DNA from 2 places in the Paenibacillus sp. CECT 9249 genome. Region 2 is predicted to be linked to the other one. Evidence: predicted binding sites of a transcription regulator. Region 2 holds the regulator's gene; the other holds the start of a gene.

Region 1 (6,274 bases), on a different contig from region 2:
TACGTTTTCGAGCAGCAATACGTCTCCGTCTTTCATGTCCGCGATTTTCCCTTTCACCGCGTCGCCAACCGCTTCATCCGCTTTCGCAACCGGTTTGCCGAGCAGTTCGGACAAACGTTCCGCCGCCGGCGTAAGGCGCATCGACTCGACCACCTGTCCTTTCGGACGTCCCAAGTGGCTTGCCAAAATGACTTTCGCGCCTTTTTCAATCAAATATCGAACGGTCGGCAGCGTCTCGCGAATCCGCGTATCGTCGGTAATTTTTCCGTCTTCCAACGGCACGTTAAAATCGACGCGCACAAATACCCGTTTGCCTGCTACATCTACGTCACGTACACTTTTTTTATTCATGTCCGTCTTCCTCCCGCTTTTGTTCTAGGAAACTAATGATGGCTCGGAACCGACGGAAGAGGAGAGCAAACCGCTTCTCCCCTTCGATCGGAACGATATTCGATTACAGACCTTTTTTCGCGATGTAAATAGCCAGGTCTACGACGCGGTTGGAATAGCCCCACTCATTGTCGTACCAGGAAACGACTTTCACCATGTTGTCGCCGACAACCATCGTCGACAACGCGTCGATCGTCGAGGAAGCAGGATCTCCGTTGTAGTCGCTCGATACGAGCGGCTGTTCGGAATAGTTCAAGATGCCTTTCAAAGGACCGTTGGCAGCTTCTTTCAAAGCGCTGTTTACCGATTCAACCGTTACGTTTTGGCTCAACTCGACAACGAGATCCGTTACGGAAACGTTCGGCGTAGGTACGCGCATTGCCATACCGTTCAATTTGCCTTTCAATTGCGGAAGGACCAAGCTGACCGCTTTCGCAGCGCCCGTAGTGGACGGAATAATGTTCTCCGCAGCGGCGCGCGCACGGCGAAGGTCTTTATGCGGCAGGTCAAGCACGCTTTGGTCGTTCGTGTAGGAGTGAACCGTCGTCATCATGCCTTTCACGATGCCGAATTTCTCATCCAATACTTTCGCGAACGGAGCCAAGCAGTTTGTCGTACAAGAAGCGTTGGAAATGACCGTATGGCTTGCAGGATCGTATTTGTCTTCGTTGACGCCCATAACGATCGTAATGTCTTCGTTCGTAGCAGGGGCGGAGATGATCACTTTTTTCGCGCCGCCTTTCAAGTGAAGCTCGGCTTTTTCTTTCGCCGTGAAAATACCTGTCGATTCAACGACGATTTCAACGCCGTTCGCGCCCCAAGGCAAGTTCTCAGGATTGCGCTCCGCGAATACTTTAACCTCTTTGCCGTTTACGATCAGCTTGCCTTCAGCGGCTTCGACAGTCGCGTTGAGCTTGCCATGAGTCGTATCATATCTCAACAGATGAGCCAGCGTGTTAACGTCGGTCAAATCGTTGATTGCCACGATTTCCAATTCAGGGTTGTTTAACGCCGCGCGGAATACGTTGCGGCCGATGCGTCCAAAACCGTTAATGCCTACTTTAACCATTGATAATTCCTCCTAGAAAAGTATTTTTATATATTCAAGACGAGCCATAGGCACGTCAAGACCACATTGTTACGTTGGTTCAGGGCAGTTATCGCTCGTCTGCGGCTTACGCGTCGCCGCGTTCCGCCCCATCCATATATTTAAGTATTTCATGCGCTGCCGCCTCGTCGGTCACCAAAATATCTTCATGCCCGAACCGCAATACGGCGGCGATCGATCTGCCTTTGCTCTTTCCTCCGGCGATCGCGATCACGACTTCCGTCTTCATGACGTCTTCCAGCCTGAGGCCAAGCGTCGGAGTCCGATGAACGACCCTTCCTTGCGTGTCGAAGTAATATCCGAGCGCTTCCGCGAGCGCCCCTCGCTGCCGGATCGCTTCGACCGTCTTATCGTCCACGCGCCTTCGCCGCGCCATGACGAACGCGTCTCCGATCCCGTGCACCACAATGCGCGCCTGGCGAATCGCCTTCACCACTTCCTGAATGTTCGGCTCTTGGCTAAGAGACTGGTAGGCTTCTTCGCTCATCTGATCGGGCACGTGCAGCAGCCGGTATTGCGCGCCTGTCCGCTTCGCCATTGTCGATGCGATCGTATTGGCTTGGTAATCCAAGCTCTCGCCCAACCCGCCGCGGGCCGGCACGAACCAGTTGCCTTTGAGCGGCGTCGATGTCGTAAGTTGCTCCGCCATTTGCGCGAGCGTCGAACCGCCGGTTACGGCGATGACATCGTCCTTCGTCATCACTTTGCGCAGCGCCCTGCAGCCTGCCCGTCCCAATTCGCGTTTCGTATGGGGTGACGTATCCCAATCGCCGGGAACGATAATGACCTGCTTCAGCCCGAAGTAGTTCCGGATTCTCTCTTCCAGATTCGTGAGTCCGAACAGTTCGCCTACGACCGGTTCGATCTGCTCCAGCAGCCTTCTGCCTGCGTCGCTGATGCGCATGCCGACACTCTCGATTTCGATCAAGCCTTGCGCCTTGAGCAAATCGGTCTCGGCCCGCAGCACCCGCTCGGTCATATCGAGCGAGGCTGCCAGCGTCCGGCGTCCGATGACATCGGACAGCATGATTTGATGCAAGATCGTATACCGTTTCTTCAAAATTTCCATGAGATCAGGAAGAAGTTGCTTTTGTATCTCTAATATTTCCCGCATTTCTCTCACTCCTGCAACTAGTCTTGGCCTGAAAATGTCCCATGTAAACTTTTTAAGTCCCACCTTCATTTTAACCAAAAATCGACTAACTTGCAAGTACGCTATTCATCAGATTTCACTTTAAACCGCCTTTTTATGCACTCTATGTATAAAACGGCAATTTTTCCGATTTGGGAAAAATTATGTGCTTGATTTTCCGCCGTCCATGCCATATAATAGCGATTGTATCGCTTTTTGAACAATATTGAATATGCGCCCGTGGTCCAATGGATATGACGTAGGCCTCCGGAGCCTGAGATCGAGGTTCGATTCCTCGCGGGCGCGCCACTTAACGAATTCGATCAGCTTGCCGCTGATTTTTTTATTTCAATAGTTTGACTATCTTTGACTTTTCGGTTTAAATCCGTTATGATATGGGTAATCTGCTTCACATAACAACTTTTTAAAGGAGGGTTTTCCGTGAGTTTTATACCTATGGTCGTAGAACAAAGCAATCGTGGGGAACGCGCTTATGACATTTATTCCAGATTGTTGAAAGATCGCATCATCTTCCTCGGTACGCAGGTCAACGATGTCGTTGCCAATTCCATTATCGCACAAATGTTGTTTTTGGCGGCGGAGGACCCGGACAAGGATATCCATCTATATATCAACAGCCCGGGCGGGTCGATTACGGCCGGCATGGCCATTTACGACACGATGCAGCATATTAAGCCGGACGTGTCTACCATTTGCGTAGGGATGGCCGCTTCGATGGGAGCGTTTCTGCTGGCAGGCGGAGCGATCGGCAAACGATTGGCGCTGCCGAACAGCGAAGTGATGATTCATCAGCCGCTAGGCGGCGCGGAAGGTCAAGCGACCGATATCGAAATTCGCGCCAAACGCATTATCGCCTTGCGCGACAAGCTGAACCGCATTTTGGCGGAGCGCAGCGGGCAGCCGCTTGAGCGGATCGAGAAGGACACCGACCGCGATTATTTCATGAGCGCTTATGAAGCGAAGGAATACGGCTTGATCGATAAAGTGGTGGAAAAAGTATAAAGCGTTCATAGCAAAACGAAAACCTGGGGCGAATCGCTCCAGGTTTTTTTCGGTCGATTTTCAGCATTAGCTGGAAATGAAACCGTTATTTTTGCCGAATGAACGGCATCGCAACATTTAACGGTATTAGCCGGAGCTAATCTCGAACAGGATCGGCGAATCGGTTGATTCCGGGGGAATTAGCGGTAGTTTTTCCAGCTAAAATGGCTTTGGATAGGATTGCATCGCAAATTAACGGTAGAAATCGAAGCAAAAAAAGAGCCCGCATCGCATGCGAACTCCTCACTTCTAGAACGGAAGCTCCCCCTCCGGCAACTCGGGCAGCAATGCCGAGAACCGGAAATAAAATTCCGGGAAGCCCGCGGCATAGGGCGTATACTCGTACACGTCGAAATATACGACCACTCCTTCGTCCTTCACGTAGAAGGACGGATTGTCGGATATCGTCCGGAAGGCGAATTCATGCCCTTCCTCGTACAAGGCGATCTCTTGCAAGCCCTTCTTCACTACCGCATTGATCGGATCCTTGTAATTCGGGTTCGATTGCAGCAAATCGTTCAGCGTATATACCTTGCCCGTATTCAGATTGATCGTGTAATCGGTCCGTGCCGGGATGCCGTGCGCCCCGCCCTGATAAACGTATGATTGGAACTGTACGCTGACGACGTCATTCCGGTTGTATTTCATACTGTAATCCAGATAGTAGTCGTATTGAAAACCGATATCGTTGAAAGCGCCCTTCGACTCTGCCAGCGCCGCATCGACGAACCGTTCGGCCTCCTTGGCGAACAATTCGTTGATCTGCACCTCGACGTCCCCGCTCTTCAACCCCTTAAGCTGCGGATATTGCACCGTAACGGTAACGTCCTGCGTCTCCTTGTTAATCGAAACATTCGTCCACAGAATATCGTTCTCTCGAATTTTGCTTAGTACGACCGTTTTCGTGTCCGCAATCCAATGGGCCTCATAGCCCATATGCCCTGTCAGCAGCGGAAGCGGCACATACCACTCCCCGCCGATTTGCCGTACCGTGTACCCTTTCGAGAGTTCGTGGCCGTTTACCGTCACATCCGAGCCATCGGCAAGCGCGACAACTTCCCGATTCGGCGCTTTGACGGCAATCGCTTTCGCTTGTGCATCGTAAGACGCCGTTAGACCGAGATCTTCGTTCAAGAAGGATAGCGGAAGCATCGTGACCTGCTCGACCGATAAAGCTTTATGCTTCGAGGCCTCGCCGTCGACATTCAGCCGGAACGATGGGGAAGCCGCTTGTCCCGCCTGCTCCGATTGCATCATTGCCGTTGCCGCCGCCAATGCCGGCGCCGGAGCGGCGATGCCGCCCCAAACCATCAAACAGACTGCTGCCGCCGTACCAACTCGAACTAACGTTTTCATGTCTCTACACCTCTGGATTTGTCATTATTCTCTGCCGCTTTTAATTTCCGTCCAGTAACGGTCGTACACTTGCAACGTTTTGCCTACATCCAACAGCCATTCAGTCCGCTCCAACTCCTCGTCGGACAAGAAGATCATCGGGTTCGATCGATATTCTTCGCTATGCAAATCTTTGGCCTTCTCGTTCGGATCGCTGTATCCGATCGATTCGTAGTTTTTCACGCTTACTTCGGGCTCCAGCATGTAATTGATGAATTTCTCGGCCAATTCTTTGTTTTTCGCGCCTTTCGGAATCGCGTAGTTGTCGGACCAGATCGTGCCGCCTTCCTTCGGAACGACGTAAGCTACATCCGGGTTCTCCGCCTCGATCACGGCCGTATCCCCGGACCATACCATCCCGATCCATCCTTCTTCCGCGATCATTTTCTGCTTAATATTGTCCGTATCGAAGGCAAGCACGCTCGGGAGCAGCGATTTAATATCGCCGACCGCCTTTTCGATCTCGCCTTCGTCGGTTGTGCTGTTGGAGAATCCGTTCTTGATCAAGCCCATGCCGATCACTTCGCGGGAATCGTCGAGCAGCAGCACTTTATCTTTATAAGCCGGGTTCCACAAGTCTTCCCAGCTGTCGATTTCTTCTTTGACATACTTCTTGTTGTACGCAATGCCCGATACGCCCCAAGTGTATATGATCGAATACTTGTTGTCAGGGTCGTAATCCGGGTTTTTGAAACGATCCGTAATGTTCACCCAGTTTGGAATGTTGTTTTTGTCGAGCGGTTCCAACAAGTCCTGCTGAATCATCGATGCCACCATATAATCGGACGGCTGGATCAGATCGTAGTTCGCACCGCCCGCTTTAATTTTGGCAAGCAGTTCCTCGTTATTGGCGAATACATCGTAATTGACTCGTACGTTGTATTTTTCCTCGAAATCTTTCAACACCTGCTCGTCAAAATTATCCGCCCAGCTGTAAATATTGAGCGTCTCCTGCTTGGATGAAGAACATCCCGCCACTGCCACCAGCGATATGGAGAGCAGTCCGGCCAGCGCAATGCCGGCAAATCGTTTCACTTTGTTCAACCTTATTACCCCTCTCTTATATCAAAAAATAAAACTTCTATCGAAATAAGCTCCTGTAAGGAGCGTGTTCAAAAAGTCAACTTTTTGAACGTCCTCTCAAAACGGGAATGTGGTGCTCTTTTTTTTGTTGCCGGAACCTTTGC
Region 2 (6,274 bases):
GTCAAAAACTACGACCCATGCATACATATCCCACACGTGCAACTTTATCCTAAATCCCCATCTTCAATTTATCGTAACAACTTCTTTTTTCGGGCAAGTATTGATAAGATAAAAACGACAACGTTTTTGCATATTCGCCGGCCGGCAGATCAAGTCCAAGATTAACAAAAGCATAACTCGGCCTATAAACATGAATGCATTGGCGATGGGAGGAACAGGGATGATATTTCGTTCACGTTCGAAGGAGCAAGGAAAGGTTACGAAAATAACCGATTTCAAGAAGCAAAAAGAAACTGCTTCCCGCCAGCAGAAATGCAGCTATTGCAAAACGATGGCTAAACGTCTGACCTTTTATGCCGATCACGACGGCAAGGTTGTCGGTTTGTGCCGGGAATGCAGACCGCGAGCGAAACGGCAAGATCTGATGCCTCTTTAAGGAAGGGGATAACAACGACGATGCAGCTTCTAGCTATGGTAACGATGTTAATCGATCATTTGGGAATTGTATTGGCTCCCGATGAAGAGATGTGGAGAGTGATCGGACGGCTTGCGTTTCCGTTATATGCTTATGCCATCGTGCAAGGCTATGCCCGAACCAGCGTTTTTCGCGGTATTTGAAGCGTCTCATCCTCATCGGCTTATTGTCGCAAATTCCGTTTATGCTGGCATTGGGAGGTCATTCGATCAATGTCATCGGAACGTTTATCGTATGTTTGCTCGTATTGAAAGGTCTGGACCGTTTTCCGCAACCTGCGGCTCCCATGCTGCTAATTGCCGCGGCGATCTTGTTGTTGGAGGTCGTGCCGTTCGATTACGGAAGTTATGCGCTGCTCCTTGTTCTTCTCTTTAGATATGCCTCGGCTCAGTGGGCCATAGGGCTGCACGTACTATTGAACTTCGTGTTTTTATTCTATAAAGGTTGGTTCATTCAGTTTTATAGCGTCGTATCGACGATTTTGATCTATTATTTGCCGAAGATGCTCAAGGCGTTGGAACGGGCGAAGATCCCCCGCTGGTTATGGCGCAGCTTCTATCCGGCCCATCTGGCGATTCTGGCTATTGTTCAAGCCTTGACGTAGCGAGGCGCAAGAGAATCGCCCGCCATATAAAAACTGCGACTCGTCTGTGGGTCGCAGTTTTTGCAATAGCATTATGAGTCGAGCTTCTTGATGACCCGGCACGGGTTGCCCGCAGCTACGACGTTGGAAGGGATATCCTTCGTTACGACGCTTCCCGATCCGATCACGACATTGTCGCCGATCGTTACGCCGGGATTAATGATCGAGCCCCCGCCGATCCATACATTATCGCCGATCGTAACCGGCTTGCCGTATTCGAGTCCGGTATTCCGCGTTTCCGCGTCAAGCGGATGGCCCGCGGTGTAAATATGGATGCCCGGCGCCAGAAAAGCGTTCTTTCCGATTCGCACTTCGTTTACATCCAAAATAACGCAATCGAAATTGGCGTAAAAATTGTCCCCGACATGGATATTGTATCCGTAATCGCATCGGAAGTTCGGTTCGATATAAATGGAGTCGCCGGTCGAGCCGAACAGTTCTTTTAAGATCCGGGTACGCTCCTCCGTCTCCGTTTCCACTGTCGAATTAAACAATCTTGTCAATCTTCTGGCTCGCTGTCTTTCTTCGGTCAATTCGGGATCGAAACCGTAATACAGCTCGCCCGCCAGCATTTTCTCCTTTTCCGTTCTCTCCATGGTTTCCTATAGCTCCTTTCTTGTATCGTCGCTTCATAGAACTAACACTTATCTTACTTGAAACTCGCGCTACAATTCAATTCGGATCCGTTCTCCGCTCCGGATGATTCACCCAACATGAAATTGACGATTTACAACGAGAAATAAATGTGCTACATTTAACTCAATGTTATATATTCAACGTTGACTATAAAAGACGAGAGGTGATACTGTGACGCGTCTCATGGTTTTGGGACTCCTCATGAAAGGTCCGATGTCAGGTTACGATATGCAGCAACTATTGCAACTGTCCAAAACCGATGCCTGGGCGGGCGTACTGCCTGGTTCGATTTATCATGCGTTGAAAAAGATGGATAAAGAAGGATTGGTTACAGTCGATTCGGTTGAACAAACCGGGCATCGCACGAAGGCGATCTACCGGATTACGGAGGAGGGGGAGGAGCAGTTTTATCAATTGCTTCAACAATCTTTGGCTTTGCCTTCCGTTATATTTCCTACGACATTCTATACCGCGGTTTCATTCATCGATGCGTTGCCTAAAGACCGAATTATCGCTGCGATCGAGTCGCAGCGGACGGCTCTGCGCAAACAGTACGATGAAATGAAGGCAGGCGAAGAAGAGAAGTCGCAATTCGTGAACTTGACCGAACCGGCGAAAATCATTTTCCGGAACATGTACGATCAATTCGAGATTCAACTGTCCATGCTGGATCAGTTGGAGGCCGCGATTCGCAGCCAACCGGATTAAACAATGAAAGGTGATGATTCAATGAAAGAAAACGATTTGCTCGAAGCGGAACATGTCAGCAAAACATACGGCGGCCGTCCCGTCGTGGACGATGTAGGGCTGCATATCGCAACAGGAGAGATCCTTGGCATCATTGGACCGAACGGCGCCGGCAAATCGACCACAATCGATTTGCTGCTCGGATTGCGCCGGGCGGACAGCGGACGCATCTCGTATTGGCGTAAAGATTATTTGGCGCATGTCGGCGTGCAATTGCAGTCGACCTCATTTTTCCCCGGGCTGAGCTGTTACGACAATTTGCGCTTATTCGCCGCGCTGTACAAAAAACGGCTTAGCCGGCCTGAAACGATGCAACTGTTGCGATTATGCGGACTGGAAGAAGCGGCCCGGACGGAAGCTTCCCGTCTATCGGGCGGGCAGCAGAAACGGCTGGCGATCGCGATAGCCACCGTACACGATCCCCGTCTCGTATTTCTCGACGAGCCGACCTCCGCGCTGGATCCGCGCGCGCGAATCGAAATCCACTCGGTGATCCGCCAGTTGGCCGCCAAAGGAACGTCGATTATATTGACTTCGCACGATATGGAAGAGGTGCACCAGTTGGCGGACCGGGTCATGATGATCGACCGCGGACGCGTTATCGCGGAAGGTACGCCGCATGAACTTTGCGAACGCTTTAACGCGGCACGTTTGGAAGAAGTGTATTTGCAACTCACGGCGAAGGAGGCCGATGTCTCATGATTTCAACCGTTATACGGGCAATGTTCGTCTCATCGCTGAAAGATAAAATATCTCTCTTCTATGCCGTACTTTTTCCTTTGGCGCTGCTGATCGGGCTTGGACTTTATTTCGATACGCCGGAATACCGGTTCCGGCTGTTGACCGGCGTCGTCGTCTTGAGCTCCTTATTCTGGAGCGTCCAAGGCATCGCCTTTCAAGTTCATTGGCAGCGAAACCGGGGCGTTTATAAGCTTTTGAAGCTGACTCCTTTTCCGACCGTTTCCTTTATATTGACGATGGTTTTGGTTCGAACCGCTTTGGGGGTAGCGATCAACGGAATCGTCATGTTGGCCGGCATGATCGGTTTCGGCATTGCGATGCCGTTGGGCGGAATCGTTCCTTTTCTGCTTATCTTAACGCTCGGCATGTTATGTTTTACTGCGATGGGATTTCTGTTATCCAATCTCGCCCGGAACGAAGCGCAAATTAACATGATTTCCAACCTCATTTATATCCCGATGCTGTTCGGTACCGAAACCTTCTACAGCTTGCAGCATGCGCCGCAATGGATTGCGACGGCGGGCAATCTTTTTCCGTTGACCTATATGGTTCAAGGATTAAGGTCGTCGTTTGCGGGATGGAACGGGACCGCGTTCTACATGCTCATTGTCGCTGCCTTTACCGTCGGCTTGCTGGCGCTCGCCGCGCTCACGTTCCGCTGGGACGCGGAACAGTCGATCGCGCAGCGGAAACTTCCGGCATAATCCGGGCTGCTAAATCAAACAGCGAATGAATAAGCCGATTTCTTGACGGAATCGGCTTTTGTATATTTTTCGGCAAAACCGTAAAACTAATAGTAAAAGACTTCTTCCGCCATCGACAATTCAAACCTCTTGGCAAATTGAAAATTTGTGCTATAATATTGTTAAAGTCAAAGAAAGTCAAAGTCAACGATCGATGCAATGAATTATAGTGGGGGATGAATGAATGCGTAATGTCTCTGATATTATAGAACAATATCTGAAGCATATTTTGCATGAAAGTCCTGAAGGCGCGGTGGAAATTCAGCGCAATGAACTGGCCGATAAATTTTCGTGCGTCCCGTCGCAAATCAATTACGTAATTAGCACCCGCTTTACGTTCGAGAAAGGTTATATTGTCGAAAGCAAACGGGGCGGCGGAGGCTATATCCGGATTCAACGAATCGAATTGCCGTCGCATCAGGCGATTCATGGGCATCTCAGCCGCACCATCGGCGACAGCATGGAACAGACGGCGGCCGAAGGGCTCATTTATCAATTGGAAGAAGCCCGCGTCATTACCCGCAGAGAAGCCAACATGCTGCGAGCCGCCGTTTCCAGGGACGTTCTCAAACTTAAATTGCCTTATCGCGATGAAGTTCGCGCCAAATTGCTAAAGGCGATGCTTATCTCTTTGCTGGGCAAATAAGAATAACGCACCCATTTTCCTCACGGCATCGGGGCTGGAAAAACGCGAGTCAAAGGAGGTCCGAAGGATGATCTGTCAAGAATGCGGAAAGAAAAACGCCACATTGCATTTTACGAAAATCGTCAACGGAGAGAAAACGGAATTCCATATTTGCGAATCGTGCGCACGCGAGAAAGGGGAGATGATCCCCGGCACGGCAAACGGTTTTTCCATTCACAGCTTATTGTCCGGGCTGCTCGATTTCGATCCGGCAGGCAAAGGCGCGTCGTTAGCCCAAAAGCCGCAAACGATCCGTTGCGACGAATGCGGCCTAACCTATACGCAATTCAGCAAAATCGGCCGCTTCGGCTGCAGTTCGTGCTACAAGCACTTTGGCGAGCGACTCGAACCGTTGTTCAAGCGGGTGCACGGCAATACGAAGCATATCGGCAAAATTCCGAAACGCCGCGGCGGTACCATTCATTACAAACGCGAGCTGGATGAGCTGAAAAAAGAACTGCAGTATCGCATCATTCATGAGGAATTCGAGCAGGCGGCGCAAATTCGCGACCAAATCCGGGAGATCGAAAGGAAAATGTCCGGGGACGGTTAAAGGGATTCAACGCTTAAGGAGGGATATGCGATGTCAAAACGTCAATTCACCGAGCATGCGCTAAGCGACTGGATGAAAGGAAACGGTCCCGATTCCGAGATTGTCATCAGCAGCAGGATTCGGATCGCCCGCAACCTGGAATCCTTCCCCTTCCCGATGCTCGCGACGAACCAGCAGTCGAAGGAAATTCTAGATACGTTGTCTAATGTATTAAATACGGATGAATTGAAATCGATAGGACATTTTGAGAAAATATTGTTGAACGACTTGGACGAATTGGAAAAAAGCGTGCTGGTGGAAAAGCATTTGATCAGCCCAAGCTTGGCGAATGAATCGCGCAACGGCGCGGTTATCCTAAGCGAAAACGAATCGATCAGCATTATGATTAACGAAGAGGACCATTTGCGCATTCAATGTTTGTATCCGGGATTTCAGATTCGCGAAGCTTGGGAGCTGGCCGGCAAAATCGACGATATATTCGAAGCGCATGTCGATTTTGCGTTTGACGAAGACAGAGGATTTCTTACCAGCTGTCCGACGAATGTGGGCACAGGCATCCGCGCTTCCGTCATGATGCACTTGCCGGCGCTTGTCCTGACGCAGCAAATGAACCGGATCTTGCCGGCCATTACGCAAGTCGGCCTGGCAGTTCGAGGCTTGTATGGCGAAGGCAGCGAAGCTGTCGGCAATTTGTTTCAAATCTCCAATCAAATTACGCTTGGCCAATCGGAATCCGAAATTATCGATAACTTGTACAGCGTAGCGCGGCAAATTATCGAGCACGAGAAAGCGGCACGGCAGAAGCTGATGGCCGAATCCCGCACCCGCCTGACCGACCGGATCCGCAGATCGTACGGGATTCTGTCTTACGCGGAAGTGATGGATTCCAAAGAAGCGATGCAGCGCTTGTCGGACGTAAGGCTCGGGATCGATCTCGGGTTGGTCGACAACGTGTCCGAGCATGTAATGAATGAATTGATTGTCATGACGCAACCGGGATTTTTACAGCAGTTTTTCGATGTGAAATTAAGCGCCGAGGATCGGGACGCGC

The links. The regulator CtsR, encoded in region 2, represses protease genes until heat stress. The targets are predictions, from matches to a motif close to ATGGTCAATAAAGGTCAAACA.
Region 1: a site for CtsR is predicted at 2,984-3,004, ahead of clpP (ATP-dependent Clp endopeptidase proteolytic subunit ClpP). Genes of this name have one in related genera too.

What each region holds. Positions count from the first base shown of each region.
Region 1 is NZ_CAKKLI010000049.1:27,726-33,999, reverse strand. It holds gene LQ229_RS22870 (phosphoglycerate kinase) at 1-351, opposite strand, end outside; gene gap (type I glyceraldehyde-3-phosphate dehydrogenase) at 455-1,459, opposite strand; gene LQ229_RS22860 (sugar-binding domain-containing protein) at 1,566-2,612, opposite strand; tRNA gene LQ229_RS22855 (tRNA-Arg) at 2,865-2,939, shown strand; gene clpP (ATP-dependent Clp endopeptidase proteolytic subunit ClpP) at 3,072-3,653, shown strand; gene LQ229_RS22845 (DUF4163 domain-containing protein) at 3,942-5,048, opposite strand; gene LQ229_RS22840 (spermidine/putrescine ABC transporter substrate-binding protein) at 5,073-6,131, opposite strand; gene LQ229_RS22835 (ABC transporter permease) at 6,228-6,274, opposite strand, start outside.
Region 2 is NZ_CAKKLI010000022.1:75,775-82,048, reverse strand. It holds gene LQ229_RS16255 (hypothetical protein) at 221-436, shown strand; partial or broken gene LQ229_RS16245 (TraX family protein) at 394-1,079, shown strand; gene LQ229_RS16240 (sugar O-acetyltransferase) at 1,151-1,714, opposite strand; gene LQ229_RS16235 (PadR family transcriptional regulator) at 1,938-2,462, shown strand; gene LQ229_RS16230 (ABC transporter ATP-binding protein) at 2,484-3,203, shown strand; gene LQ229_RS16225 (ABC transporter permease) at 3,200-3,946, shown strand; gene LQ229_RS16220 (CtsR family transcriptional regulator) at 4,170-4,631, shown strand; gene LQ229_RS16215 (UvrB/UvrC motif-containing protein) at 4,699-5,223, shown strand; gene LQ229_RS16210 (protein arginine kinase) at 5,254-6,274, shown strand, end outside.